Regions from separate parts of the Streptococcus sp. SCPM-O-B-15277 (M60) genome, predicted to be linked through region 1. Evidence: predicted binding sites of a transcription regulator. Region 1 holds the regulator's gene; the other holds the start of a gene.
What was found. Region 1 encodes Rex, which represses fermentation and respiration genes when NADH is low (regulators of the CRP and FNR family bind a similar motif). Its sites were predicted from a motif close to TTGTGAANTANTTCACAA; they were not measured.
Positions count from the first base shown of each region.

Region 2: adhP (alcohol dehydrogenase AdhP) is a predicted target of Rex. The motif match lies at 6,784-6,801, and genes of this name have one in related genera.

Region 1 is NZ_JBYQGR010000001.1:640,717-655,548, reverse strand. Features, by position in the region: gene AC3E9F_RS03315 (ribose-phosphate diphosphokinase) at 1-485, shown strand, start outside; gene AC3E9F_RS03310 (cysteine desulfurase family protein) at 501-1,616, shown strand; gene AC3E9F_RS03305 (DUF1831 domain-containing protein) at 1,622-1,969, shown strand; gene AC3E9F_RS03300 (DUF4649 family protein) at 1,979-2,194, shown strand; gene AC3E9F_RS03295 (redox-sensing transcriptional repressor Rex) at 2,277-2,918, shown strand; gene AC3E9F_RS03290 (gamma-glutamyl-gamma-aminobutyrate hydrolase family protein) at 2,934-3,623, shown strand; gene radC (RadC family protein) at 3,647-4,327, opposite strand; gene AC3E9F_RS03280 (O-acetylhomoserine aminocarboxypropyltransferase/cysteine synthase family protein) at 4,391-5,671, opposite strand; gene AC3E9F_RS03275 (VIT1/CCC1 transporter family protein) at 5,863-6,558, shown strand; gene AC3E9F_RS03270 (PspC domain-containing protein) at 6,615-6,887, opposite strand; gene AC3E9F_RS03265 (SprT family protein) at 6,947-7,396, opposite strand; gene AC3E9F_RS03260 (Tex family protein) at 7,383-9,512, opposite strand; gene AC3E9F_RS03255 (SPJ_0845 family protein) at 9,668-9,799, shown strand; gene AC3E9F_RS03250 (permease) at 9,800-10,705, shown strand; gene AC3E9F_RS03245 (TIGR03943 family putative permease subunit) at 10,702-11,517, shown strand; gene AC3E9F_RS03240 (tetratricopeptide repeat protein) at 11,535-12,146, opposite strand; gene AC3E9F_RS03235 (DUF8617 domain-containing protein) at 12,164-13,216, opposite strand; gene aguB (N-carbamoylputrescine amidase) at 13,376-14,251, opposite strand; gene aguA (agmatine deiminase) at 14,261-14,832, opposite strand, start outside.
Region 2 is NZ_JBYQGR010000002.1:162,033-176,864, forward strand. Features, by position in the region: gene AC3E9F_RS04225 (ISL3 family transposase) at 1-231, shown strand, start outside; gene AC3E9F_RS04230 (DUF4230 domain-containing protein) at 508-1,071, shown strand; gene AC3E9F_RS04235 (hypothetical protein) at 1,238-1,483, shown strand; gene AC3E9F_RS04240 (leucine-rich repeat domain-containing protein) at 1,753-2,241, shown strand; gene AC3E9F_RS04245 (PTS system mannose/fructose/sorbose family transporter subunit IID) at 2,476-3,387, opposite strand; gene AC3E9F_RS04250 (PTS mannose/fructose/sorbose transporter subunit IIC) at 3,402-4,214, opposite strand; gene AC3E9F_RS04255 (PTS sugar transporter subunit IIB) at 4,244-5,233, opposite strand; gene adhP (alcohol dehydrogenase AdhP) at 5,660-6,679, opposite strand; gene AC3E9F_RS04265 (glutamate-cysteine ligase family protein) at 7,051-8,328, shown strand; gene thrC (threonine synthase) at 8,403-9,887, shown strand; gene AC3E9F_RS04275 (MATE family efflux transporter) at 9,948-11,228, shown strand; gene AC3E9F_RS04280 (HAD family hydrolase) at 11,232-11,846, shown strand; gene AC3E9F_RS04285 (LysM peptidoglycan-binding domain-containing protein) at 12,023-13,150, shown strand; gene AC3E9F_RS04290 (DUF2262 domain-containing protein) at 13,301-14,164, shown strand; gene AC3E9F_RS04295 (MarR family winged helix-turn-helix transcriptional regulator) at 14,324-14,749, shown strand; gene AC3E9F_RS04300 (DUF1304 domain-containing protein) at 14,760-14,832, shown strand, end outside.

The sequences.
Region 1 (14,832 bases):
AACACTACATTGATAAAGGTTTAACTGGTCCAGATGTGGTTGTTGTTAGCCCTAAAAACTCAGGTGTAAAACGTGCTCGTAGCCTTGCTGAATACCTTGATGCTCCGATTGCTATCATTGACTATGCTCAAGATGATTCTGAACGTAGCCAAGGTTACATTATCGGAGAGGTTGAAGGCAAGAAAGCAATCTTAATCGATGACATTCTTAATACAGGCCGTACTTTCTCTGAAGCTGCTAAAATTTTGGAACGCGATGGTGCTACTGAAATTTACGCGGTATCCAGCCATGGATTGTTCGTCAACGGTGCTGCAGAGTTGTTGGATACAGCTAATATCAAGGAAGTCTTGGTTACAGATTCTGTATTGACAGAAAGTAAAAAACCTAAGAATGTACAATATATTACCGCAAGCGAACTAATTGGTGATGCCATGGTTCGTATTCATGAAAGAAAACCAGTTAGTCCACTATTTAAATTTAAATAGAAATTAGGTGAGTTTTTGATTTATTTAGATAATGCTGCTACGACACCCATGTCATCTGCAGCTATCTCAGCAATGACTCAAGTCATGCAGGAGACTTATGGCAATCCTTCTAGCATTCATGGTCATGGGCGTCAAGCAGGAAAATTATTACGTGAAGCCCGTCAAGAGTTAGCAGGTTTATTAGGCACAAAGCCCCAACACATTTTCTTCACTTCTGGTGGTACAGAAAGTAATAATACAGCTATTATCGGCTACTGTCTTCGTCATCAAAATCGCGGAAAACACATTATTACTACTGCTATCGAGCATCACGCTGTACTTGAACCGATTGAATATCTTGTGGAAAATTTTGGGTTTGAAGTGACTATTTTAAAACCCGACAATCAAGAAATCACTGCAGATCAAGTCAAAAATGCACTGCGTGAAGATACTATTCTCGTTTCAACTATGTATGTTAACAATGAAACAGGTACTCTTTTACCAATCGCTGAAATTGGTCAGATTTTAAAAGTCCATTCAGCTGCTTATCATGTAGATGCTGTTCAAGCTGTCGGGAAGCTAGAAATTCTTCCTGAAGAACTAGGAATAGATTTCCTCAGTGCTTCTGCTCATAAATTTCACGGTCCAAAGGGTATCGGTTTCCTATACGCTGCTTCTACAGATTTTGATTCTTACCTACATGGTGGAGATCAAGAACAGAAAAAAAGAGCAGGGACAGAAAACCTTCCCGCAATTATAGGTATGGTTGCAGCTCTTAAGGACGATATAGATCATCTAGAGACTAACTTTAATAAAGTTCAAAAACTACAGAAAGTTTTTCTAACTGAAATGGCTGGATCAACCTATTATCTCAATCAAGGTAAAGAGCAACTCCCTTATGTCCTAAATATCGGATTTCCGGGACAACGCAACGATCTACTACTACTTCGTTTAGATCTTGAAGGTATTTCTATTTCAACAGGTTCTGCTTGTACAGCTGGTGTTGTTCAGGTCAGTCATGTTCTTCAAGCCTTCTACGGAGAAGAATCCCCTCGCTTACACGAGTCTGTACGCGTCAGCATTTCACCTCAAAATACTGAACAAGAAATGATAACTCTTGCTAAAACTCTTAAAAATATCATCGGAGGATAAACTTAATGGCATTTGAACAAACGATTAAACTTAAAAATTGTCGTTATGAATACACACTTAGTCCAACTGTAAAAAAATTTACGCTTAAGGATAATACTTTTTTTGAAACTAAAGTTGGTAACTATGAATTAACGCGTCTACTTGAAAAAGTTCCAAATAGCGGTGAAGGATTCCAACTTAAGATTATCATCAACAAAGACTTAACTGGTGTAAAAATCAATATCACTGATAAATTTGGTCTACGTTTGGTTGATATCTTTAAATCAGAAGAAACTCATATCCACCAAGAGAAATTCTACTTTTTGATGGATAGCCTAGTTGAACGTGGCGTATTTACAAAAAGTGAAAGATAGAAGGTCATTATGTTTCGATTAACTTATAAAGATGCCTATCAAGTAGAGCGAGTGCAAGAATATGAAGACTATGAAGCTCTTATGCTCTCTCTATCGGGTTGTGTAACTCTCCCTGATACTACTCATATTACTTCATTAACACATGATGGAGTTGAAATCTATCAAGGACTCCTAGGTAACCTCTACCGCTTTTTAAGGACTTACCACGAAACCAAGATAAACTAAGATTTTTTCTTAGTTTTTTTTCGTTATTGTTGCAATTTTCACAAGCTTTCTATAAAATAGTAGATAGAAAGGTTGTGATTTTGTGAAAGAAAAACAGTCTGCTATTCCTAAAGCAACAGCAAAGAGACTTTCTCTCTATTACCGTATTTTTAAAAGATTTAATGCCGAGAAAATTGAAAGAGCTAATTCCAAACAAATTGCAGAAGCAATTGGAATTGATTCTGCCACTGTTCGTCGTGACTTCTCTTACTTTGGCGAACTTGGACGTCGTGGATTTGGCTATGATGTCAAAAAGCTCATGAACTTTTTCGCTGATCTTTTAAATGATAATTCTATTACCAATGTTATGCTTGTGGGTATTGGAAATATGGGACATGCCCTCCTCCACTACCGCTTTCATGAGCGCAACAAAATGAAAATTATCATGGCTTTTGACCTAGATGATCATCCAGAGGTTGGTACCAAAACACCCGACGGTGTTCCAATCTATGGAATCTCTCAAATAAAGGACAAAATTAAGGATAGTGATGTTAAAACTGCTATTCTTACTGTTCCTAGTGTTAAATCTCAAGAAGTTGCGGAACTTTTGGTTAATGCTGGTATCAAAGGTATCCTCAGTTTTTCTCCTGTTCACCTACATCTTCCTAAAGACGTAGTTGTTCAGTATGTCGATCTTACTAGCGAACTTCAAACCCTCCTCTATTTCATGCGAAAAGAGGATTAGAAAGCGAATTGATTTATGAAAAAACCAGTTATTGGGATTACAGGAAATGAAACCCCGCATCCAGATGATGATCTTATGATGAGTTATGCTGCCAAAGGCTTTGTTGAAGGAGTTAAGGAAGCTGGAGGTATCCCCATTATCCTACCAATTGGTGATGAAGAAATGGCTGGTTACTACATCAGCCTAATTGATAAACTCATACTAACAGGTGGGCAAAATGTTGACCCAAAATTCTATGGTGAACCTAAATCTATCGATAGTGATGACTACCATCTTCAAAGAGACATTTTTGAACTAGCACTCATCAAAGAGGCCATCAAACAAAAGAAACCGATTTTCTCTGTCTGTCGTGGCACTCAACTCTTTAATGTAGCTATGGGGGGATCTCTCTATCAAGAGATTGAGGATCATTGGCAAGATACTTCTGCTGAGTATACAACTCAGAGACTGGTTACTGAACCGGATACGATTCTCCGAGAAATATATGGGGAAATTTCTCATATCAACTCTTTTCATCATCAAAGTATTAAGGATCTAGCTCCGAATCTAAAGGTTGTAGCTCACGATCCTAAAGATGGTATTATCGAAGCTGTTACAACTACAGACGGCTTCCCTTATCTTGGTGTTCAATGGCATCCAGAATTCCTTTTTGAAAATCGTCCTAAGGATAAAGAACTCTTTAACTATGTTGTGAATAAATTGTAAAACCTGTATCATATACAGGTTTTTTATATCATATCCGTCTTCTCACGATAACTAAAATAATCAGAATGAGAGACAATTAAATGGTCCAATAAGACCAATCCCATTAATTCGCAGGCTTCTTTAACAAGCTTTGTAACATGGTCATCATTGGGGCTAGGAACTACTGCTCCTGATGGATGATTATGAACCAGAATCACAGATGTTGCCATATGCTTCAAAGCGTAGTGGAGAATTTCCCTGGGTTCAGCAATGCTTCTCGTGGCAGACCCGATAAAAATAGTCTGCTGGTGAATGATTTGATTTTGAGTATTCAGATAGAGCGCCACTAGGTGCTCTTGTTTTTTATCTCCAAGCTCAGACTGCATCTTTTTAGCTAATTTACGACTGCTAAGAATACTCTCCATTTCCACTGTTTCCCTTTTATGGATACGGTAGCCTAATTCAATAACGGCTTGTAATTCGATAGCCTTAACACGTCCAATACCCGATAGAGTCTGCAATTCCTGTAGACTCATTCTTTTGAGGTCAGTTAAACATGTCATCTGATTTAAGACCTTCTGTGCTATTTCAAAAACATTGGCCTGTTTTGTGCCTGTCCTTAGTAATATTGCCAGTAATTCTTGGTTGCTGAGCGCTTCTACTCCTTCTTTTACTAATCTCTCTCTTGGTAAAAGTGAATCTTCTTGAAATGAAATACTATACATAAAAATCCTCCTCACTTTATTATTCGTGAGAAGGATGCTTAATTAGATAAAAACTAGATATTTTTAGATTTTTTCAAGTGCAAGACGCAAATCTTCAATCAAATCATCGACATTTTCTAGTCCAATTGATAGACGGATTTGATTTTTAGTTACTCCTGCTGCTTCTAGATCAGAGTCAGACAATTGAGAATGAGTTGTAGTTGCTGGATGAACGACCAATGATTTGGCATCTGCTACGTTTGCAAGGTTTGAAAAGATTTCTAAGCTATCAATCACCTTACGAGCTTCTGCTTCTCCGCCTTTAACGTAGAAGGTAAAGATTGAACCAACACCTTTTGGTAAATATTTCTCCGCCAAAGCATGATATGGACTATCTGGAAGTTTTGGATAGTTAACTTTTTCAACCTTTGGATGGTTCACCAGGAAATCAACGATTTTCTCAGCATTTTGAACATGACGTTCAACACGGAGAGATAGTGTTTCAAGACCTTGTAGGAGCAAGAATGAGTTAAATGGTGAAAGGGCAGCTCCCATATCGCGAAGCAATTGCACGCGAGCAGCAACGATAAAGGCTGCAGCACCAACATCACGAGTATAACTGATATTGTGGTAACTTGGATCTTCTTCGACTAATTGAGGGAATTTCCCTGAAGCTGCCCAGTCAAACTTCCCACTATCAACGATAACACCACCAATAGTTGTACCGTGACCACCGATAAATTTAGTAGCTGAGTGAACTGCAATGTCTACACCATGAGAAAAGACATTGATAAGATATGGTGTTGCAAAAGTATTGTCTGCAACTAAAGGAATCTGGTATTTATGAGCAATTTCAGCAATTTTTTCGATATCTGGAATATTGATAACTGGATTACCCAAGGTTTCAATCAAGACAAGTTTAGTATTGTCTTTAATCGCTGCTTCTACTTCTTCTAGATTATCAATATCAACAAATGTCGTTGTGATTCCATAACGAGGAAGGGTTTCTTTCAAGAGGTTAAAGGTACCACCATAGATGGTTGACGCTGCAACGACGTGGTCTCCTGCGTGAGCTAGAGCTAAAATTGTGTAGGTAATAGCTGCCATACCTGACGCAGTTGCAAGAGCACCTACACCACCTTCAAGGGCAGCGATGCGCTCTTCAAAGGCTGATGTTGTTGGATTGGTAATACGAGTATAAATATTTCCAGCTTTTTGAAGAGCAAAAAGATCTGCACCTTCTTGTGTATCTTCAAATACAAAAGATGTTGTTTGGTAAATTGGAACAGCACGAGACTTGGTAGTAGCATCTACCACTTGACCTGCATGCAATTGCAGAGTTTCAAATTTAAATTCACGAGTCATATTTAGACCTCCAAAGATTTCATTAGGTTCATTGTATCACCTATTTCACTAGGTTACAAATACAACTTTGTTATATCTTGGCATAAGAAATAGCTATGGCTATTATTAGAATTGTAGAACTTTTTTCAGATAGTTTAAAAAGTTTGTATTCACTTCCTCTTTACTTTATAATGGACAGGAAGGAGAAAACTATGTCAGAAATTACACATGAAATCGATGCAAACTTTGCTGGACGTTTAAATATCTTGCGTGCTGGTGTACTGGGAGCAAATGATGGAATCATCTCTATCGCTGGAGTTGTTATCGGGGTAGCGAGTGCTACAACTAATATCTGGATTATCTTCCTCTCAGGATTAGCCGCAATTCTTGCTGGTGCCTTTTCTATGGCTGGTGGCGAGTATGTATCCGTATCTACTCAAAAAGACACGGAGGAAGCCGCTGTAGCTCGAGAACAACTACTTTTGGATAAAGATATGGATGCTGCCAAGAAATCCCTCTATGCATCTTATCTACAAAATGGTGAGTGTGAAACTTCAGCTCAGCTCTTAACCAACAAGGCATTTCTTAAAAACCCTCTCAAAGCCTTAGTTGAGGAAAAGTACGGAATCGAGTATGAGGAATTCACTAATCCCTGGCATGCTGCTGCATCTAGCTTTATTGCCTTCGTACTTGGTAGCCTGCCACCAATGCTTTCGATTATTATTTTCCCAAGCGAATACAGAATCCCTGCTACTGTCTTTATCGTAGCGATTTCTCTATTAGTTACTGGCTATACCAGTGCTAAACTTGGAAAAGCCCCAACAAAAACAGCCATGATTCGTAACCTCTGTATCGGTTTGTTGACCATGGGGGTTACCTACCTATTTGGACAGTTGTTTAGTATTTAAAAAAGATACCGCTCGGTATCTTTTTTACTTATCAAAATGTTAAGATTAAAAACTAATTACCAAAACCAACCTTCGTCATCTTTGATTGGTTCAGCTTCTTTTATTTTGCGTGGTCCTGTTCCGTACATTTCTGCTTCGATATCCTCCTTGGTTGGCAAGATAGAGGCTAGGATGATGTAGATGATGATTCCAAGTCCGAAGTTTGCGATTGTAAAGATCGCAAAAATGAAGCGTACAAGAGTAACATCAAGATCCCATTTATCAGATAGTCCAGCAAGTACACCTGATATCATACGATTTCGTCTCATTTTATAAAATTTTGTATTCATGATTTCTACCTCTTTCGCTATTCTTGAAATCAGTATAACATGAACCAAAAGTACTTGCATCAGTCCTTAGGCGTATTTTGCAAAATCAGTTTGCCACGACAAAGGCCGCATCGATAACGTTTGGTATCCATTCGTCGCTTTCGTTGATAAGTTTGACTACAAGTTTGACAAGTATAGACTAGAACTGGTCTTTGACTGACACTTGATAAGGGAGGAACAAAGCGGAGCCCATCTACTTCTTTTAACAGATTTTTAAAGGCTAAATCTTTATGTTTATAGCCCTTGCCCTCATAGTATAGATGATAATGACAGAGTTCGTGACGAACAATTTTCCGAAAAACCTCTAAACCAAGTTCTTGATAGACTTTGGGATTAAAATCCAAATGCCCATCCTTTGGAAAGAAGCGCCCACCTGTCGACCGTAGGCGAGTATTCCATTGAGCTTGGTGTTTGAAAGGTTTTCCAAAGTCTTCTAAAGAAACTTGTCGAACGTAATTAGTTAGATTCATCTGGGGCAAGGAGCGACAGATTTACTTTTTCACGTTGGACATCGATTTTATTAACCCAAACGGTTACCAAATCACCAACTGAAACGACTTGACTCGGATGCTTGATGAATTTCTTGCTCATATGAGAGATATGAATCAGGCCATCCTCATGAATACCAATGTCCACAAAGGCACCGAAGTCAACGACATTGCGAACAACTCCTTCAAGTTTTTGCCCAACTTTTAAATCCTTGATATCCAAGACATCCTGACGAAGGACTGGAGCATCAAAAGAATCACGGAAATCACGACCTGGTTTGAGAAGGTCTGCAACAATATCTTTAAGAGTTTCTTGACCGAGGTCTAACTCTTGTGCCATTTCCTTGATTGAAATAGATTTGAGTTTGGCTTGTGCTTCTTCATTTAACTCTTTAATGTCCAAACGTTTGAAGAGTTCCTTAACAGCAGCATAGTTTTCTGGGTGAACACCTGTATTATCAAGGATATTGCTACTTTCAGGGATACGGAGGAAACCTGCAGCCTGCTCAAAAGCTTTAGCACCTAAACGAGGAACTTTCTTAATTTGGGCGCGTGAAGTGATTTTACCTTCTTCTTCGCGATACTTAACGATATTCTCAGAGATCGTTTTGTTAAGACCAGCTACGTGTGAAAGTAAGGCTGGACTAGCCGTATTAATATTAACGCCGACTTGGTTAACAACTGTATCCACAACAAAGTCAAGACTTTCAGACAGTTTCTTTTGACTAACATCGTGCTGATATTGACCAACACCGATGGATTTGGGATCAATTTTAACCAATTCAGCAAGGGGGTCTTGCAAGCGACGAGCAATAGAAATAGCAGATCGTTTCTCAACAGTTAACTCTGGAAACTCTTGACGGGCAACTTCACTAGCTGAGTAGACAGATGCCCCGCTCTCATTTACAATAACATAGCTGACCTCAGGAAAATCTTTAAGTACTTCAGCGACAAAGGCTTCACTCTCACGACTAGCAGTACCATTACCGATAGCAATGATTTCAACACCATATTGGCCAATCAAATCAGCCAAATCACGCTTAGCTTCTTCAATCTGACGAGCCGAAGCTGGTTTGACTGGATAAATGACTTGCGTTGTCAACATCTTCCCAGTCGCATCTACAACAGCAAGCTTAGCCCCTGTACGAAAGGCTGGGTCAAAACCGAGAACCACACGCCCTTTAAGCGGTGCTACAAGAAGGAGATTACGAAGGTTTTCTGAAAACAGTTGAATAGCTCCTTCTTCTGCCTTTTCTGTCAATTCAGTGCGAATACGACGCTCGATAGCTGGCAATACTTTTTTCTTAACAGATTGTTGAATCACTTCGTCTATATAAGCATTCTTAACCTTAAAACGAGCAGCAAAGAAGGCTTGAATACGATCAACTGCATGCTCAAATCCAATCTTTAAAATGCCTAGCTTCTCACCACGATTAAGGGCAAGCGTACGGTAACCCTGCATATTGGCAACTTTTTCTGAGAAATCGTAATAAATCTGAAAGACTTGCTTTTCATCCAAACTTTCGTCCTTGACTTGGGAAGTAATCATAGAATGTCTAAGGACCTCTTGATAAGTCATTGAACGCAAGTTGACATCTTCAGATAGAGCTTCAACCAAGATATCAACTGCACCTGCTAAAGCCTCTTGAGGTGTAGCAAATCCTTCACAGACAAATGATTCTGCTTCTTTTTCTAGGTCAGAAACATTTTGTAAGATTAAGCGAGCAAGTGGAAAAAGTCCAGCCTCACGCGCAATGGTTGCCTTGGTGCGACGTTTTTCCTTATAAGGAAGATAGAGTTCTTCTACATCAGCTAGTTTTTCAGCTGCTAAAATAGCTTCTTCTAACTCCTTAGTTAGCTTGCCTTGTTCTTTGATTTTGGCTAAGACAGCTTCTTTACGATCATTAAGAGCAGTTAGACTTTTATCAAGGTCTATAATAGCCTTAATGGCCACTTCATCCAAGCTACCAGTCATGTCTTTCCGATAACGAGCGATAAAAGGAATAGTTGCTCCTTCAGCTGTCAAAGATAAGACAGTATCAATTTGTTTTAAGGTTACACCCAAATCTTGGGAAATTTTTTCATATTTTTTATCCATGAAACTATTATACCATAAGGAAGAAAGCTTGTTTTCATTAATTTGTTGCTTTCATTCAACTTTATAAAGATAAAAGCCATGTTTATTTTAAAATCCAAACATTTCTTAGAAATAATAGTATAATAGTGTTAACTAAAAGAATCGAGGTATGCCTTATGGCTGTTAAATTTACAAAAACTGATGACTTAGATAAGATGTTCGAAGAATTCGCTAAACTCCCTGATTTAAAGCAAGTAACATTTCCAGATGACAAAGAAAAGAAAGATAAGGCAGAAAAGAAAAAATAGATGACACTCTTTCAAAGTTTACCTTCTAGTGTGCTACAAGCTGGCGCAATTTTTCTTTCAATTATCATTGAAGCTTTACCCTTTGTCTTAATTGGTAGTATCATCTCTGGTGCCATTGAAGTCTATGTCACACCTGAGAAGGTTTATAAATTTCTCCCTAAAAATCGCTTGGGGAGAATCTTTTTTGGTAGCTTCATCGGTTTTCTCTTTCCCTCTTGTGAGTGTGGAATAGTTCCGATCATCAATCGCTTTTTAGAAAAGAAGGTTCCTAGCTACACAGCGGTACCTTTTCTAGTAACGGCTCCTATCATCAATCCCATCGTACTTTTTGCGACTTATTCAGCCTTTGGTAATTCATTTAAAATGGTCTTACTCCGCGCTTTGGGCGCGATTCTTGTTGCTACTATATTGGGTATCTTTCTTGGATTTTTCTGGGAAGAATCGATTCAAAAAGAAAATAGAATCTCTTGCCATGAGCATGATTTTTCTCACTTAAGTAAAAGTCAAAAAATCCTTCAGGTCTTCATCCAAGCTATTGATGAGTTCTTCGATATGGGGCGTTACTTGGTTTTTGGCTGTATTTTTGCTAGCATAGTCCAAGTCTATGTACCAACTCGGATCCTGACTTCTATCAGCGCAACACCTCTACTTGCAATCGTTCTCTTGATGGTCTTATCCTTCCTTCTATCACTTTGTAGTGAAGCGGATGCCTTTATTGGCTCTTCGTTGCTCTCTAGTTTCGGATTTTCGCCAGTCCTTGCCTTTCTGGTTATTGGACCAATGCTTGATGTCAAAAATCTACTCATGATGAAGAATTATCTCAAAACGCGATTTATTTGGCAGTTTATGACAATTGTGACTCTTGTTGTTCTTATCTATTCTTACCTAGTCGGGGTCATCCTATGATACGCTTTCTCATTTTATTTGGTTATTTCTCTTTGACTCTTTATCTACATATTTCAGGTAAGCTCAATCAATATCTAAACCTCCACTACTCATATCTGGCTTATATCACTATGTTTTTATCTTTGTTACTAGCCATTGTTCAAGCCTATATTTGCTTCAAGCGTTTGAAAGAACATAGTCACTTGCATAGTTTTTCAGCCAAGCTTGCTAGTTTTGCCCTCTTAAGTTTGCCCTTGCTAGTTGGATTTACTTTTCCAACTGTCACTCTGGATTCACAAACAGTATCGGCAAAAGGTTATTATTTCCCGCTGTCTGAAGGGATTGATAAGGCCATTCAGGAAAGAGAAGGCATTAGCAGTCAGTATCTCAAACCAGATACAAGTAGGTTTTATTCAAAGTCCTCTTATGAAAATATTGTTAGGAAAACTGCTGATAAATACTTATCTCAATCTAGTATAGTTATCAATGATGAAAATTACCTGGAAGTTATGGAAGCTATCTACGATTTTCCAAACGAATTTGAAGGCAAGGTAATCGAGTTTATTGGCTTTGTCTACAACGATCCAAATCATACAAATAGTCAATTTGTTTTTCGCTTTGGTATTATGCACTGTATCGCTGATTCAGGAGTTTTTGGCCTTTTGACTACAGGAAACACCAATCAGTACGAAAATAACACTTGGGTCAGAGTCAAAGGCAAGATTAGGAATCACTATCACAAAGAACTCAACCAAGTCCTCCCAACCCTTGAAGTCCAGTCCTTCATCAAAGTAGACAAACCCGAAAATACTTATGTTTACAAAGAATTTTAAAAAGTAGCCTTAGCGGGCTACTTTTTCTTGTTTAGTAAGTTTTTAACTTCTCGGGCTCCGACCTGATCGCCAGCTTTTTCAAAAAGTTCGATAGCTTGTAAAAAATTCTCTTGCGATTTTTCTGAATTTTCAGCGGAATAAATCTCACCTAAACCTCTATAGGAACAGGCTTGAGCTATCAGATCATCTGTTTGTAATGCTTGCTTTAAGGACTGTTCCATATACATGATTGCTTTTGCTATTTCCCCTAGTTTTAATCGTAAATAACCTTGCTCATAATTATTGACGGAATATTTGAGTGCATCCTCTGAAAAAGAATCTTCAATAACTTCTCGCTCTTTTTCTATATAGCTAAGGGCTGTTTGAAAATCATTCATTTCACGATAGACCATGGCTAACTGGTGATATCCTATATGTTCATTTTCTTTATCTTGACTTGATATTGCTATTTCAAGATATTTTTGATAAATCAGTAAAGCTTCTTGATAGTCTTTTTCAAAGAGCTTGATATAACCCAGCAAATTGAGAAGGCTGTAATCCTTGCAAGTTTCTAACGAGAACGTTTCTGAGACTAATTTCTTGGCCTCTTCAATCTTCCCCTCAAACAATAATTCCCAGGCTTGATTCATGCTTATTCTCCTCTAACTTATGTTGTATAGAAATCAATTGACAAATCACTATCAGACTCGTATTTTTTCCAAGCTAAACTGAAGCCATAATAGTCTTCAAATTCTGGATGCCAGTCATAATAAAGTGGGATACGACTAAATTTTCTTGCAACAACTTCGTCTTCAAATTCTGGAGACTCTCCTGCGGTAATTCCAAATTGAAGACCATTCAATTCCCAAGTATTTCCCCAAACATTTTCATCTGATAGAACGTCAATCCAACGAGAGGCATCAATATCAAAATCTGCACATAACTCTAGAGTAAAGAATTTTCTATAGTTTACTTTGGCGGGTTTAATATAAAAGGCACCGTCAACCTGATACTTTTTATCTCTGGCTTGCATCTGTGAAACTTTCATAGGAATAGGAACTCCATTTAACTCTAACCAAAAGTGCCCCAAGGGATTTTTGATTCCATTGTAGATTTGTTTAGAGTCAACTCTCACTTTTTTCAAGCAAGCATCTAAAATCCTCCCATGTTTAACTATATTTGCACAAACTATTGTAGAAGTCAGTGGATCAAAATCTGTATACCTCCGTATAACCCTTTTTAACTTTTCTAGCGGGAAGGTGATATCCTTTGGTAGCGCATGATATTTTAGTACAACCAGAGCTGTTTTTTCAATATTTTCCTTCCCAGTTGGGACAATCACAGCATGCCCGACATGAATAGTTGGATCATCGCAGATATAAGTATAACCATTTCCACCTTCTTGAAACTCAACAACTACGAGATTCAACTCTTGAACAGGATCGAAAAGTGGTTCAGCTTTTGCATTGGTCTGGCGCTCATAAAATGTGAAACAATCTTTATCATTCTCTTCACCAAAGACCATAAAACTACCACAATTTGGGCATTTCCACATATAAAAGGAAGCCTCTGAAATGTCTTCATAAGAAATTCTATCATGTTCATCAGTATTGTTAAAAATTTCTTCAAACAACTCATCCGAGTATACCGAATAAGCATTTGGATCAGGGGCTTTGTGGTCGTTCATTGCTTGACCACATCTACAAGTCCATTTTCCCATATCTAACCTCAGTCACGACTTAATTCTTCAAGGAAAAATTGATTGAGAGCTTTCCAATCTCTCTTATCCTTCTTACACTATGTTCATTTTATCAGATTTCTATTACTTTATCAAAAATTAATATAGTATATAAAGAAAAAGCCTCCAAGAGGCTTTTTGTCATTTCACGATATCTTTATACATATCTGGTCTTCTATCTCTAAAGAGACCCCAATTCAGGCGTTCATTTGCTCCTTTATCCAGGTCATAAGTGGTTAAGAGGATTGCTTCTTCTTGTCGTTCGGCTTGACTTAAAATAGCTCCTGTTTCATCGGTCATAAAGGATGAACCGTAGAAGTTTAGACTGGAACTTTGTCCCCCATTTTCTTCACAAGGAGTGACTTCTTCCAAACCATAACGATTGGCTGCGATAACTGGCACAATATTTGCTGCTGCATGTCCTTGCATAGTACGTTGCCAATGACCACAACTATCTGTATCCAAAATAGGCTCTGAACCAATGGCTGTTGGATAAAAGAGTAATTCTGCACCATTTAACGCAAGACAACGGGCAGTTTCAGGGAACCATTGATCCCAACAGATCCCGATACCAATCTTAGCATAGCGAGTGTCCAAGACCTTGAATCCAGTATTTCCAGGTGTGAAATAGAATTTCTCTTGGTAATAATGGTCATCTGGTATATGAGTTTTACGATAAACTCCTAATACTTCTCCATCCGCATCAATGACAGCAATGGAATTGTATAAGACATTACCATCTTTTTCAAAGAAACTGATCGGTAAAACGACCTTTAATTCCTTGGCAATCACTTTGAAATGCTGAATAGCCGTATTTTCTGTCACCGACTGGGCATACTGGTAGTAGTCATACTGACGCTCCTGACAGAAATAGGGACGTTCAAATAATTCAGGCAAGAGAATAATTTGGGCTCCTTGCTCAGCAGCTTGTCGAACTAGACGTTCAGCTGTTTGGATATTCGTTTCCACATCCTTAGCGCATTGCATCTGAATAGCTGCAACCGTTACATTTCTCATCTTTTTCTCCTATTCTGGAATTTGTTGGGTAATACAGTGGATATTTCCACCGCCTAATAGAATATCTCTTGCAGGAATTCCGACAACATCACGGTCTGGGAAACACTGGCTCAGAATATTCAAGGCCACTAGGTCGTTTACATCTTGAAATTGCGGCACCAAGACAGATTTATTGGCGATATAAAAATTCACATAGGAAGCTGCTAGTCTTTCACCTGCATAACGCTCCTCTTCGCCTTCTTCATAAGTATAGCCCGGCAAATCCTCCTCTGTAACTACTTGATGAATAGCTGGGATTGGAAGTTTATGAATAGTGAAACTACGGCCTTTTGCATCAGTTTCCTTCTCTAAGAGAGCTAAATCAGCTGCAGACATGGCATACTGAGGATCATCTTGGTCGTCTGTCCAAGCTAAAACAAGCTCTGCAGGACCAACAAAGGCAGCAACATTGTCGACGTGTTCATTTGTCTCATCTTGATAAATACCGTAAGGCAACCAAATAACTTTGTCGGTACCAAGGGTCTCTAGTAAGGTCTTTTCAATCTCTTCTTTAGTCAGGTGAGGATTGCGACCCGGACTGA
Region 2 (14,832 bases), on a different contig from region 1:
TTAAAAAGAGTATTAAAGACTCTTATGACTTACTTGCCATATATTCAAAATACTTGTGAGTATCCAACTAGAACAAATGGCCCTATTGAAGGAATAAACAATAAAATAAAAGTGCTTAAAAGAAATGCCTACGGCTTTAGAAACTATTACCATTTTAGAAACAGGATTATTTTAATAACAAAAATGTTTGGCCCAAAACAAAAAGGAATTAAGCAACAATTAGTTGCTTAATCCCTTCCTAAATTTCTTCATCAACACTATTTGACAAAGAGCCCTTTTTTAGTGCTCAAAATAGCACTCAATTTTAAATGGATTTGGTGTTCAAAAAATATAATCAAATGCAACAAACTAATTTCATTTTTAATAGGCACAATTAATTTTAGAAGATAGTACGAAAAAATATTGACTGTTTTCTTTAGAATGTGTAAAATTTAGATAGATTATTTAAAGTGAGGTTTTTTTATCTTGTCTATATTAAAGAAGAAATTTAATAAGTTTAGTGTTCTATTGAATCTGGTATTAATAGCTATTATAGCTATTGGAGTGCTATTTTTCTTACCTAAGGAACATAAATCAGAAGTCAAATCGTCAATTAATATCGAAAGTATTGAAAAAGTGAATGAAGTTGTATTTTTGAATGCGGGAATTAATGAAATTATTTCTGAAACAAAAACAACTCAAGTTTTTGGGTTTGATGTGCCGTTCTCTAAAAAAGCAGCATTAGTAATTTTAAATTATAACGCTAAATTTGGAATTAAAAGTAGTGTAAAGGTTGAACAAATAAGCGAAAAAGAATATAAGGTTATTGTTCCAAAATTGGAAGTAATTGGTGTTGAACTTTCAAAAGATGATCCTTATGATTTATATGATAGTCATGGAGAGTTATTAAGTGGGACTACAGAAGATGTTGATACTGGGAAATTGGTCACAAACCAACTTTCTAGTGATAAACAAGCAGAGTATTTAGATAAATTTAAGAGTGAAATTAAAGAATCTGCAATCAATTATTATAAAACAATATTTTCTTCAATGGATTCTGAAGTAAAAGTAACTATAGAATTTACAGAATAATTTTTGAAATACAAAACCCTGACCATCTCTGGTCAGGGTTTTGTGTGGTTCTATAATTTTTAGGGTTGATGGAAATTTTCCACCAACCCTATTTTAGTGTATACAAAAAGGCCAACATCCATTATATTAAAAGCGCCTAAACCTAAAACAAAAGGATGATGACCATATGAACAATATACTAGAAGCTATACTACAAATCAAAGATGCACACAATGAAGGTGTTACATTCCATTTCTTAGAGAATATTAAAGAAGTATTGCGTGATGAGAGTGGGAAAGTAACTGGTGTAAAGGTTATTACAATGGAACTTGGTGAATCAGATGAAAGTGGAAGAAGATTAACGCATGAAGTGGCAGGTAGTGAACATATTATTCCATGTGATCTTGTCGTTGCAGCAATTGAACAAAAGTAGACTTTAGTGTTCTAGATGAAAGGTAAAAATTTGACTTTCGGTCAACATCAGAATACAATAGAAATGAACTAATAACAGGGGATGCATATTTAGGTCCTCAATCTATCGCAACCGCAATTAAAGGCGGGTGAGAAGTTGCGACAGAAGTACATGAATCGTTTAAAGAAAACACATAAATAACTTGTGGTGCCTTTCGTTTTTTTACTGGGAAAATTAAGGAACTATAGTTATAAATCCTTAAAGATATCAATATATTAACATGCGTATATTTGTGGGAAGAAGGTTATGTCATCTATAGTTGTACTTCTGACGATAAGGTTGTTCGTGTACCAAAGGAAATTAAAGGTAAACCTGTTATCGCAATTGGAGAACGTGGTCTTGCGAACTTGAAACATTGTGAGGCAATCGTTTTACCAGATACAGTACGATATATTGGAAAAGGTGCGTTTACGATTGACAATAAGTTAAAGTATGTCCACTTTGGTAAGTCAATAGAAACAGTAGAAGATGATGTTTTCAACTCTGACAGTTCATTAGAATCAGTTGTATTCCCAGAAGGAACAAAGAGTATTGGAACATTAGTATTCTGGGGGACATCATCAATTAAATCTATTACAATTCCAGCAAGTGTAACAGAAATTACAGAATACTTCTATTTTGTGGATAACTGTAACCCAGATGTAGAAATCCATACACCTAAGGGATCAAAGGCAGAAGAAGTAGCTAAAGCAATGCAACTTAAAGTAGTAAATGACTAAAGGGGAATAGTACGAACAAAAAATTACTATCAGGCTTAGGGACTGACCCCAAAAAGTGAGAATTTAATAAAAACACCCTAGGGCTACCGTCTTCGGTATCCAACCGGAGACAGGTAGTCCAATTTTTGTTGGATTCTTTTTTCATTAGGTTCTTCATCAACACTATTTGACAAAGAGCCAAAAGAATCAGGTGATAAACCTGATTCTTTTTTTGTTTGTAAATTCTCACCGAGATTACATGATACCGAAGAAACGAGCTGCGATACCAACTACAAAGAGGGCAAGAATGATTGTGATTGGAGATACTTTTTTCTTAAGCAACCACATGCAAAGGAAAGTAAGGAGAAGTCCCATCAATCCTGGGATCAATGAGTTCAACTGTCCTTGAAGGGTTTGTGGTTGAACGCTATCCAAGCTCAATCCGCTAAGTGCTTGGCCGAGGATTCCCTTCAATTCTCCACCTGTAACAGGACCTTCTGGGAAGACGATGTAGGCACCTTCTGACAATTGTTTACCTGGAAGGTTGATAGTGAAGTTGATTGATACCCAACGTTGTACAAGAACGGCAAGGATGAACATACCAAGGATAGAAGCTCCTTTAGTGATGTCTTTCAAGATACCACCTGACATATCTTTAGTGATTTCAGATCCAGCCTTGTAACCAAACTCTTGTGTATACCATAGGAAAGACATACGGATTGCATTCCATCCAAAGAAGAAGAGAAGTGGACCAACGATGTTACCAGTTGCAGCAAGTGATGCACCAAGGGCACCAAGGATAGGACGAACTGTAAACCAGAAGACTGGGTCACCGATACCAGCAAGAGGTCCCATCATACCGATCTTAACACCTTGGATAGCAGCGTCATCGATTTCAGTACCGTTTGCGCGTTCTTCTTCAAGTGCAAGAGTAACCCCCATGATTGGGGCAGCTACGTATGGGTGAGTGTTGAAGAACTCGAGGTGACGCTCAAGAGCAGCAGCTTGGTCTTCTTTTTTAGTGTAAAGTTTCTTGATAGCTGGGATCAAAGAGTAAGCCCAACCCAAGTTTTGCATACGTTCGTAGTTCCAAGAACCTTGAAGGAATTGTGAACGCCACCAAACTTTTTGGCGATCTGATTTTGATAATTGAATTTTTTCAGCCATGATTGTTCCCCTTTCTAGTAGTCTTCTAGGATATCACCGATTGGATCGTTAGAAGTTGCAGCTCCTCCTCCGCCGTTTCCACCTTGTTTAGAAAGGTTGAGGTAGATGAAGGCAAGGGCAACACCGATGACACCAAGGGCAATCAAAGTCAATTGAGAGATTGCTGCAAGAGCAAAACCGATAGCGAAGAATGGCCATACTTCACGAGTAGCCATCATGTTGATAACCAATGCGTAACCAACGGCAACGACCATAGCACCACCGACAGCCATACCACCTTTAAGCCATTCTGGCATAAGGTTCAATACGCTTTGAACGGCTTCAGTTGGCATTGCAAGCAAGAGTGCAGCTGGGATAGCAATACGTAGACCTTGAAGAGCGAGGGCAAAGTAGTGAGCGCGTTCAACAGCTGTAATGTTTCCTTCTTTAGCAGCAGCGTCAGCAGTGTGAACCAAACCAACTGAGATTGTACGAACAATCATAGTCAAGAAAAGTCCAGCTACGGCAAGAGGTATTGCAGTAGCAGTTGCGACTGCGATACCTTCAGTAGTAAAGTTACCACCTTTAATCATGATGATTGCAGCGGCAACAGAGGCAAGGGCAGCGTCAGGAGCTACGGCAGCTCCGATGTTAGCCCAACCAAGGGCGATCATTTGAAGTGATCCACCAAGCATAACCCCTGCTTCGAGGTTACCAGTTACAAGACCGATAAGGGTACATGCTACGATTGGTTGATGGAATTGGAATTGGTCGAGGATACCTTCAAGACCTGCGAAGAAGGCAACAACTACAACCAAGATAGCAGAAATGATTGAAATATCTGACATGGTTTTATTCCTTTTCTATTTAATGTAAATTATTGAACGTTAGCTTTGTTAATCAAGTCAAACAAATCTTTTTTCGTGTCGTTTGGTACTTTACGTACGTCAAATTCAACACCAAGGTCACGCATTTTTTCAAATGTAGCAACGTCGTCTTTGTCCATTGACAATACGTTGTTGACCATTGTTTTACCAGTTGAGTGAGCCATAGATCCAACGTTAAGAGTCTTGATTGGCACACCGCCTTCGATGGCACGAAGGGCATCTTGTGGTGTTTCAAACAAGATAAGGGCATGTGTTTCACCAAAACGAGGGTCTTTTGCAACCTCAATCAATTTTTTGATTGGCACAACGTTAGCTTTTACTCCGTTAGGAGCAGCTTGTTTGATCAACTCTTTACGCAATTCGTCGTTTGCAACGTTATCTGAAGCAACGATGATACGGTCTGCTTTTGAATCTGGTGTCCAAGCAGTTGCGACTTGTCCGTGAAGGAGACGTGTGTCAAGACGTGCAAGGTTGATTTTCAATTTACCGTCTCCGATAACAGTTCCTTCTGGAATAGCAGCTTGGGCAACTGGAGCAGCTGCAGCAGTTGCAACTTCCTCAGCTGGGTTTAGCTCTTCTGGAAGAGCCTTGATGCCATCCTTGGATTCTTTAATGATGTTTGCAGCAACTTTAGCCACTCCGGCATTAGCGTCCATCAGGCGTTCGGTGTAGGCTTGGATTAACATCGGCAAGTTAAGTCCTGTGATGATGGCAAATTTACGCTCAGGATTTTCTCCCATTATGCGGCTAGCTTGGTTAAATGGAGAACCACTCCAAAGGTCAGCCAAGACTAGAACCTCATCTTCTGCGTCAAATGCAGCCACAGCATTGTTGAATTTTGCGTATAAATCATCTGGACCTTCGTTTGGCATAAAGGTTACAACTTGAACCTTTTCTTGTTCACCAAAGATCATAGATCCTGACTGATGAATACCCGCGGCAAATTCACCGTGACTCGCAATAATGATTCCGATACTCATTATTGTCATTCCTCCTTATAAAATGTTTGACTTGTAGTTTAAGAAAACTTTAAGTATAAACCGTTTTCAGCAAAAAATCAACTACTTATAATAAATCCTAAAAAGCAGCGTAACAAACCTGTCATTCCAAACATTGATATATCAATATCTTTAGATAAGATTTTGAAGGTAAGTATGGGAAATTTAATATAAAAAAGTCATAGTACAGAAATCGACGAAGCAAATCGGTATCTTATTTCTAGCCCTATACTTCAACCGTTGGATGCTTAAAGAATGTGGATAGTAAAATGACGTTTTGTCAATAGTGTTCTTGAGCGTAAAAAAAAAAGAACTTTAAGTTCAATAAATTGCTATATCAAAATTTTATTGCTAAAAAACGAGGTGGGGTCTTTTGTCCCTACCTCGTTTTGGAATTTATTATCTATCTTAATGAGTAAAGTCTAGAACCATGCGACCTTGGATGGTACCAGCAGCCATTTCATCAAAGACAGCAATGGCATCTTCGACAGGCCGTTTTTGAACAACTGGAACAACGAGACCTTCAGCACCAAATTGGAAAGCTTCTTCCAAATCTTTACGTGTACCAACAAGGGAACCGATGACCTGAATACCGTCAAGAACTGTTTTGACGATGCTAAGGTCCATCATTTCAGATGGGAGACCGACAGCTACTACACGACCGCCTGCACGAACAGAGTCAACTGCTTGGTTGAAGGCAACTTTTGATACAGCTGTTACGACAGCTGAGTGAGCACCACCGTTTGTTTTTTCCTTGATAAGGCCTGGAACATCTTCGACTTCAAGACCATTAATCACGATATCAGCACCGACTTCTTTAGCTAGAGCAAGTTTATCGTTGTTAATATCTACTGCGATAACGTGAGCGTTGAATACTTTTTTAGCGTATTGAACAGCTAAGTTACCAAGTCCTCCAGCACCATAGAGTACAACCCATTGGCCTGGCTCAACTTTTGCTTCTTTGATAGCCTTGTAGGTAGTAACACCGGCACAAGTGATTGAAGAAGCTTGGGCTGGATCGAGACCTTCTGGAACTTTAACAGCATAATCTGCAGTTACGATACATTGTTCTGCCATACCACCATCAACTGAGTAGCCAGCATTTTTAACTGTACGGCAAAGAGTCTCACGCCCAGTTGTACAATATTCACACATACCACAGCCTTCAAAGAACCAAGCTACGCTGACACGGTCACCAACTTTTAGACTCTTAACATCAGGAGCGATTTCTTTTACGATACCGATCCCTTCGTGACCGAGAATACGTCCTGGAACTTTTCCAAAGTCACCATGGGCAACGTGGAGGTCTGTATGGCAAACACCACAGTACTCAACTTCAACAAGTGCTTCCCCAGTTTCGAGCGGACGGAGCACTTTTTCTTCAATAGCAACACCAGTGCTTTCTGGATTTACAACAACAGCTTTCATAGCTATCCTCCTTGATTAGTAGTTGAGGTGCAGAGGAAAAGGGGCTTGCCTTAAATCATGATTCAAGTGAAGTCAAATTTGAACTGCCCTCTTTTTTTGTTTATATGTGAATTATATCACTATATTTAATATAATGCAAGGAGATTTATGCAAAAATATATGAAATCGCTTAACTGGTTGATGATACTGTGAAATTTGCACAATAATATCTAACGTATTCATGTAAAATTTCATATAAAGAGGAACTTATTTGGTCTCAAATATAGGGAGTGAGCTTACAAACAGATTTTCTAAGATTCATCTCTAGGAGTTTTTGGTATAATAGAGAGTAATTTATTTTCTAGTATAAGAAGTTAGAGTGAGAGGTATGTATGTCCCCTTCAATTCAGTTATTAAAAGACCGCTATTTAAAAAATATCAAAGATAATCCAGATCTCTACATCGGTATTGAGTTGGAGTTTCCTATCGTCCATACGAAAGGCCAACCTACAGATATTGAAGTCAGCAAGGACTTGATGCATTTTTTGGTCGATGCTCTCAGTCTGGAAGTCGAAAAGGTAGACCAGGAGGGCAATCCGATTCAACTTGTAGAACCGTTGAGTCAAGATCGGATTTTGTTTGAAGTTTCTTATACAACCTTGGAATTTGCCTTTGGCAGAGCCCAGACTATCCAAGAGGTTGAAGGACGTTTTGAGGCCTATATGAAGGTAATCCAAGAAAAATTAGGAGAAAAGGACCATGCTATCCAGGGTTGGGGGATTCACCCGAACTGGGATCAAAATGACAATCGACCTGTGGCCTATCCACGCTACCAGATGCTGATGGATTATCTGCATATGGGAAGTCGTCAAGAAAGAGCTGATTTGCATGATTTTCCGCAATATGGAGCTTTTATCTGTGGGAGTCAAGTTCAGTTGGATGTTTCAACATCTAACTACCTGCGTGTTATCAATGCTTTCACCCAGATTGAGGCAGCCAAAGCTTACCTGTTTGCCAATTCTGAGTTTTCTGGAGCAGACTGGGACACCAAGATTTCACGAGATATTTTTTGGGAAGAATCTATGCATGGGATTTATCCAGAAAATGTTGGTGTCAATGCAAAACTATTTCAAAATGAGGATGATTTCTTTGATTATCTAGACCGCTCTGCAATTTTTACAGCAGAACGTGATGGGGAAACTTACTATTTTTCTCCGATTCGGGCTAGAGATTATTTGGATACTGATGACATTCCTGCCTATACTCTGAATGGCAAAGAAATTCTTCTTGTTCCTCAAGAGAAGGATTTTCAAACGCACCGTAGCTATCAATTTCAGGACTTAACAACACGAGGGACGGTTGAATTTCGTAGTGTTTGTACGCAACCGCTGGACCGCACCTTTGCTTCAGCAGCCTTTCATCTAGGTTTGTTGGTGAATCTAGACAAGTTTGAAACTTACCTAGAAACAGCACCTTTCTTTGAGAGATTTGGACGTGACTACAAGTCTTTGAGAAGACAGTTTTCTAAGAAAAAACTCACAAATGAGGAAAAAACTGGTATTGTCCAGTTCTCTAAAGACTTACTAGCGATAGCAGAGCAAGGACTTGAGGTGAGAGGTCAGAGTGAAATGGCTTATTTAGAGCCTTTGAAAGAAGAATTGGACGTATAATTTTCTCATAACGGAAGAATTTTCTGAAAAATCATGATATAATGGATGAGACTATAGATAAAGGATAGAGATTTATGACATTAGTTTATCAATCAACGCGTGATGCGAAAAATACAGTAACAGCCAGCCAGGCGATTTTGCAAGGTTTGGCTACAGATGGAGGCTTGTTTACTCCAGTGAGCTATCCAAAGGTGGACTTGGATTTTGACACATTAAAAGACGCTTCTTACCAAGAAGTAGCTAAGCTTGTCTTGTCAGCTTTCTTGGATGACTTTACAGCAGAAGAGTTGGACTACTGTATCACCAACGCCTATGACAGCAAGTTTGATACACCAGCAATTGCCCCTCTTGTCAAACTTGATGGCCAATACAACTTGGAACTTTTCCATGGTTCAACCATTGCCTTCAAGGATATGGCCCTGTCCATCTTGCCATACTTTATGACAACAGCTGCTAAGAAACACGGTTTGGAAAACAAGATTGTCATCTTGACAGCAACATCTGGAGATACTGGGAAAGCTGCTATGGCAGGTTTTGCAGATGTTCCAGGTACTGAAATTATCGTCTTTTATCCAAAAGACGGTGTCAGCAAGGTGCAAGAGTTGCAAATGACCACTCAAACAGGGGACAATACTCATGTTATAGCCATCGATGGAAACTTTGACGATGCTCAAACCAACGTTAAGCACATGTTCAACGATGTAGAACTTCGTGAAAAATTGGCTGCTAACAAGCTCCAGTTCTCATCTGCTAACTCTATGAATATCGGTCGTTTGGTACCACAGATTGTCTATTATGTGTATGCCTACGCTCAGCTTGTTAAAACTGGTGAGATTAAGGCTGGTGACAAGGTTAACTTCACCGTACCGACAGGAAACTTTGGGAATATCTTGGCTGCCTTTTATGCCAAGCAAATCGGTCTACCAGTTGGTAAATTGATCTGTGCTTCAAATGACAACAATGTTTTGACAGACTTCTTCAAAACTCGTGTTTATGACAAGAAGCGTGAGTTTAAGGTAACCACTAGCCCATCTATGGATATCTTGGTCTCTTCAAACTTGGAGCGCTTGATTTTCCACCTTTTAGGTAATGATGCGGTTAAGACAGCTGAACTCATGAATGCTTTGAATAACCAAGGTCAGTATGAATTGACAGATTTTGATGCAGAGATTCTGGATCTCTTTGCAGCAGAGTATGCGACTGAAGCGGAAACAGCAGCAGAAATCAAGCGTGTTTATCAAACAGATGCCTACATTGAGGATCCACATACAGCGGTTGCCTCAGCTGTTTATAAAAAACACCAAGCTGCTACAGGTGATGTGACTAAGACCGTGATTGCATCAACTGCTAGTCCATACAAGTTCCCAGTGGTTGCAGTAGAAGCTGTAACTGGGCAATCAGGTTTGAGCGATTTTGAAGCCTTGGCTCAACTACATGAAATTTCAGGAGTAGCAGTGCCACCTGCAGTTGATGGCGTCGAAACAGCTCCCGTTCGTCACAAGACAACGGTTGCGGCGGCAGAGATGCAGACTGCAGTAGAAACTTATCTAGGACTTTAAAAGAGAGGAAGTAAACTCGGTTGGGAAACTAACTGAGTTTCTTTTCATCAGGAGGAAGGATTGTTTAAGAAAAATAAGGATATTCTCAACGTTGCTCTGCCAGCCATGGGTGAAAATTTCTTGCAGATGCTCATGGGGATGGTAGATAGCTACTTGGTGGCACACTTGGGTTTGATCGCTATTTCGGGTGTGTCTATAGCTGGAAATATTATCACTATTTATCAGGCTATTTTTATTGCCTTGGGAGCAGCAATTTCTAGTGTCATTTCCAAAAGTTTGGGGCAGAAGAACCAATCTAGGCTAGCCTACCACGTAACAGAAGCACTCAAGATCACTCTGCTACTGAGTTTAATTTTAGGGGCCTTATCCATCTTTGCAGGTCAAGAGATGATCGGTCTTTTGGGGACAGAAGCGTCTGTAGCTGAGAGTGGTGGACTTTACCTATCATTGGTGGGTGGTTCAATTGTTCTCTTGGGCTTGATGACTAGTTTGGGGGCTTTGATTCGCGCTACCCACAATCCTCGACTGCCGCTATATGTTAGTTTTTTATCCAATGCTTTAAATATCCTTTTCTCAAGTGTTGCCATTTTTATTTTTGATATGGGAATAGCTGGGGTAGCCTGGGGAACCATCCTATCTCGTTTGGTTGGGGTTGTGATTTTATGGTCACAATTAAAACTTCCATATACGAGGCCAAGGTTTGGACTGGACAAAGACTTGCTGACCTTAGCTTTACCTGCAGCGGGAGAGCGTCTCATGATGCGAGCTGGAGATGTGGTTATTATTGCCCTAGTTGTTTCCTTTGGGACAGAGGCTGTCGCGGGAAACGCGATTGGTGAAGTCTTGACTCAATTTAACTACATGCCTGCTTTTGGTGTCGCTACGGCAACAGTTATGCAGGTGGCACGAGCAGTAGGGGAGAATGATTGGGCAAGGGTGGACAAGCTCAGTAGGCAAACTTTTTGGCTATCCCTCTTTCTCATGTTGCCCTTGACGCTTAGTATCTATGCTCTCGGAACACCACTAAGTTACCTCTACACCAGTGATTCTGCGGCTATTAAAGCTAGTGTTTTAGTGACGCTGTTCTCTCTACTAGGGACTCCTATGACGACGGGGACAGTCATTTATACAGCTGTCTGGCAGGGTTTGGGAAATGCCCGCCTTCCCTTTTATGCAACAAGTATCGGGATGTGGTGTATCCGTATCGGAACAGGTTACTTGATGGGAATTGTTCTTGGTTGGGGCTTGCCTGGTATTTGGGCAGGGACTCTTTTGGATAATAGTTTCCGTTGGATTTTCCTATGTTATCGTTACCAAGTTTATATGATATCGAAAGGATAAGAAATGCAAGAAACAGCTTTTATTTGGGATTTGGATGGAACCTTGTTGGATTCTTATGAAGCCATCTTAGCAGGGATTGAAGAAACCTATCGTCGGTTTTCTCTTCCTTATAACAAGAAAGAAGTTCGAGCTTTTATCTTGAAATATTCTGTCCAGGATTTATTGGAGCAAGTGGCAAAAGAACGAGGACTAGATGTAGGGCTTCTCAATCAAGTTCGAGCTCGGAGTTTGTCCGAAAAGAATGCCCAAGTCGTCTTGATGTCAGGTGCACGTGAGGTTCTAGCTTGGGCAGATCAGCGAGGAATTCAGCAATTTGTCTATACTCATAAAGGAGAAAATGCCTTTACCATTTTACGTGCTCTAGGATTGGATTCTTATTTTACAGAAATCTTGACTAGCCAGAGCGGATTTGCCCGCAAACCAAGTCCAGAAGCAGCCACCTACCTTATCAATAAATACCATTTAAACCCAGATCGCACCTATTATATAGGCGACAGAACCTTGGATATCGAATTTGCTCAAAACAGTGGCATCCAGAGTATCAATTTCCTTGCCTCTCCCGCAGCTTGTAATCAACAGATAGAGCAATTAGAAGATATTAGCTCGCTTTCTTTCTAGAGTATTTTAGGAAGAATGTGTCAGCTTGATGACAAGAAACTAACAAACTATTTCAAGTAATGTGATTTGTTACAACGAATGTACAGTTCTGTTAAATAGCCCCAAAAGGGCTTTTTTTCTTTTTTCTTTATGTTATGATAGACAGGTACTACATTTGAAGAAGGAGTTTGAATAGTATGAAGAAAAGAATTATTTTAGCATCAACGGTAGCTTTATCAATTGCCCCTGCCTTGGCAGCTCAAGCAGAGGAAGTTGCATGGTCACCACGTACAGTTGAGCAAATTCAAAACGATGTTGCTAAAAGTGAGAATAAAACAAGTTATACAATTAAGTATGGAGATACCTTAAGCACGATTGCGGAAGCTTTGGGAGTTGACTTAAATGTCCTTGCTAACTTGAACAAGATTACGAATATTGACTTGATTTTCCCAGATACTGTATTGACTACAATCGTTAATGAACAAGAAGAAGTAACAGGTGTTGAGGTATACACACCTGAAGAAGTAGGTTCTGATGTAGCAAGTGCAACAGCAGATTTGAAAAAGAACCAAGTAATCGTAGATGACCAAACTGTAAAAGTTGAAGATTTAACTCAACCAGTTGAAGAAACAGAAGTTGTAGCAGAAACAACAGATTCACAAGCTAATGAAGAAGCTGTAACAGAAACTGCAGCACCAGCTGTAGAAGCTACTACCGAAGTAGCAACACCAGTAGCAGAGCCTGTAGCAGAAGCAACAACAGAAGCTACTACTGAGGCTGCAGCACCAGTAACAGAAACACCTGTAGTGGAAGAAACAACCACAACAGTTGCTGAAGCAACTACGGAAGCAACAACAGAAGCTGTAACAGAAGTACAATCAGCACCATCAACTTACCAAGCTGAAGCAAGCCAAGGTGCATCAACAACTTATGCAGCACCAGCAGCACCTGATTATGCAAGTATCGCAGCTACGAAATCAGAAAATGCAGGTCTTCAACCACAAACGGCTGCCTTTAAAGAAGAAGTTGCGAACTTGTTTGGTATTACATCATTTAGCGGCTACCGTCCTGGTGATAGTGGAGACCACGGAAAAGGTCTTGCCATTGACTTTATGGTTCCAGTAAGCTCAGCTCTCGGAGACCAAATTGCGGATTATGCTATCCAAAATATGGCTAGCCGTGGCATCAGCTACATCATCTGGAAACAACGTTTCTACGCACCGTACGATAGCAAATACGGACCAGCCTACACTTGGAATCCAATGCCAGATCGTGGTAGCGTCACAGAAAACCACTATGACCACGTTCACGTATCTATGAACTAAGAATAATGAGAAGTTGGGAACTGATTCAGTTTCCACTTCTTTTTTGTAAAAATAGTATTTATAAGTGAAATAAAATCTAAAACATGATAAAATGTAAGCGGATACAAAATAATACTAGGGCATTAAAATCAGAGAGAAAGGATGATAAAGATGACAAACCGATTAAAAACTCCATTTGAGAAAACAAGAGATGATTTTGAACAGGAATTTTGCGGAGAAATTGTTGAGCTCTTGATTTTTACCTTCCAAAATGTAAGTGGAGCAATCTCCTTAAAAGATGGATGCAAGGTACCGTCAGTAAATTTTAAAGCTAGTGTCAATGCCGCAACCCAGGAATTCTCTGAACGTGAAGGACGTTTGGAATGGCTCCTGACTCCAGAAGAATTTGAAGAAAAGCGATGGGGATTTAGTTTTGAACCCTACAAAATTCATCGGATCAAATGTCAAAAACGCCCCTTTATGGAGCTAGAGCCATATATGTCGGAAGTAGCTAACAACTGCTATCGTTTGCTGGAATATTTAGATGACCAATCCACAGATGCTAGATTAGAGACCTTGATTGAAGCTTACCAAAAACCAGTCATCATTCAAGACGATATTGGTGAATTCACCTTAAATAGAGCCTATTCTTGGTTTGAAGGCTTCATCACTTATGAGGGCGGTAAGATTCATGCTATCTTTGTTGCGGATGCAGATGAAAGTCTTCCTCCAAGTTCTTTCGATGATCTAAAGAAATTTATGGAAACCTTCCAAGTCCAAGATGCTCGGATTAAAGACTATATTGTCAAAGAACTGTGGGAAGCAGCTCAAGACTGGATAGATTCGGATGAAAATGATGTGGAGTTAACAGAAGAGTATTTCACCAACTCTCTTTCCTTGAGTGAACTATCGATCAACGAAGATGGGGAATTGACCCTCTACTATGATGATAGCGAGGAAATTTTTGCAGGCCATGCCATTGAAGTCGTCATTGATAAAGAGGGAGAAATCCTTCGAGCAGATTTGGTAGGTTAGTGCTAGGTTTTATCTAGAATATAAAAAAACATAGCCTTTTGGGATTAAAACCAAGAGGCTATTTTTTCGGAGTGAGCAAAATAGTTGCATTTTTAATCTGCTTGTATTATACTTGATAAGTCAATAGTTGACAAATCAAATGTTAACAAGGGAATAGAAATGTCAGAAATCAATGAATTACTGTACCAGCTCCATTTAACAGATCAGACCATCACTCAACTTTTTGAGAAACAATTGGGAATTAGTTTGACCCGCTATCAAATCCTGCAGTTTTTACTGCAAAAATCACCATGTAACCAAATTGCCGTTCAGGAGAAATTACAAATCGATCAGGCGGCCTTGACTCGTCATTTTAAGATACTGGAGTCAGAAGGCTATGTCAAACGTAATCGTAATCCTATTAATCAGCGAGAAGTCCTAGTTGAATTAACCCAAGAAGCTAAGAATCAACTCTTGGTCAATCCGCCTAAACATCACTTGAAAGTGAAGGAGCAGATGGAGAACATCTTATCGACTGGTGAGCAGCAGGAGCTGATAACTTTACTGACTAAACTAGTGTCAGGCTTAGAAAAAATAGAATTTTAAGGAGAAAACCATGTCACTCATTACGACTATTTTAGCAACGATTGTTGCTCTCGAACATTTTTATATCTTTTATTTGGAGAGTA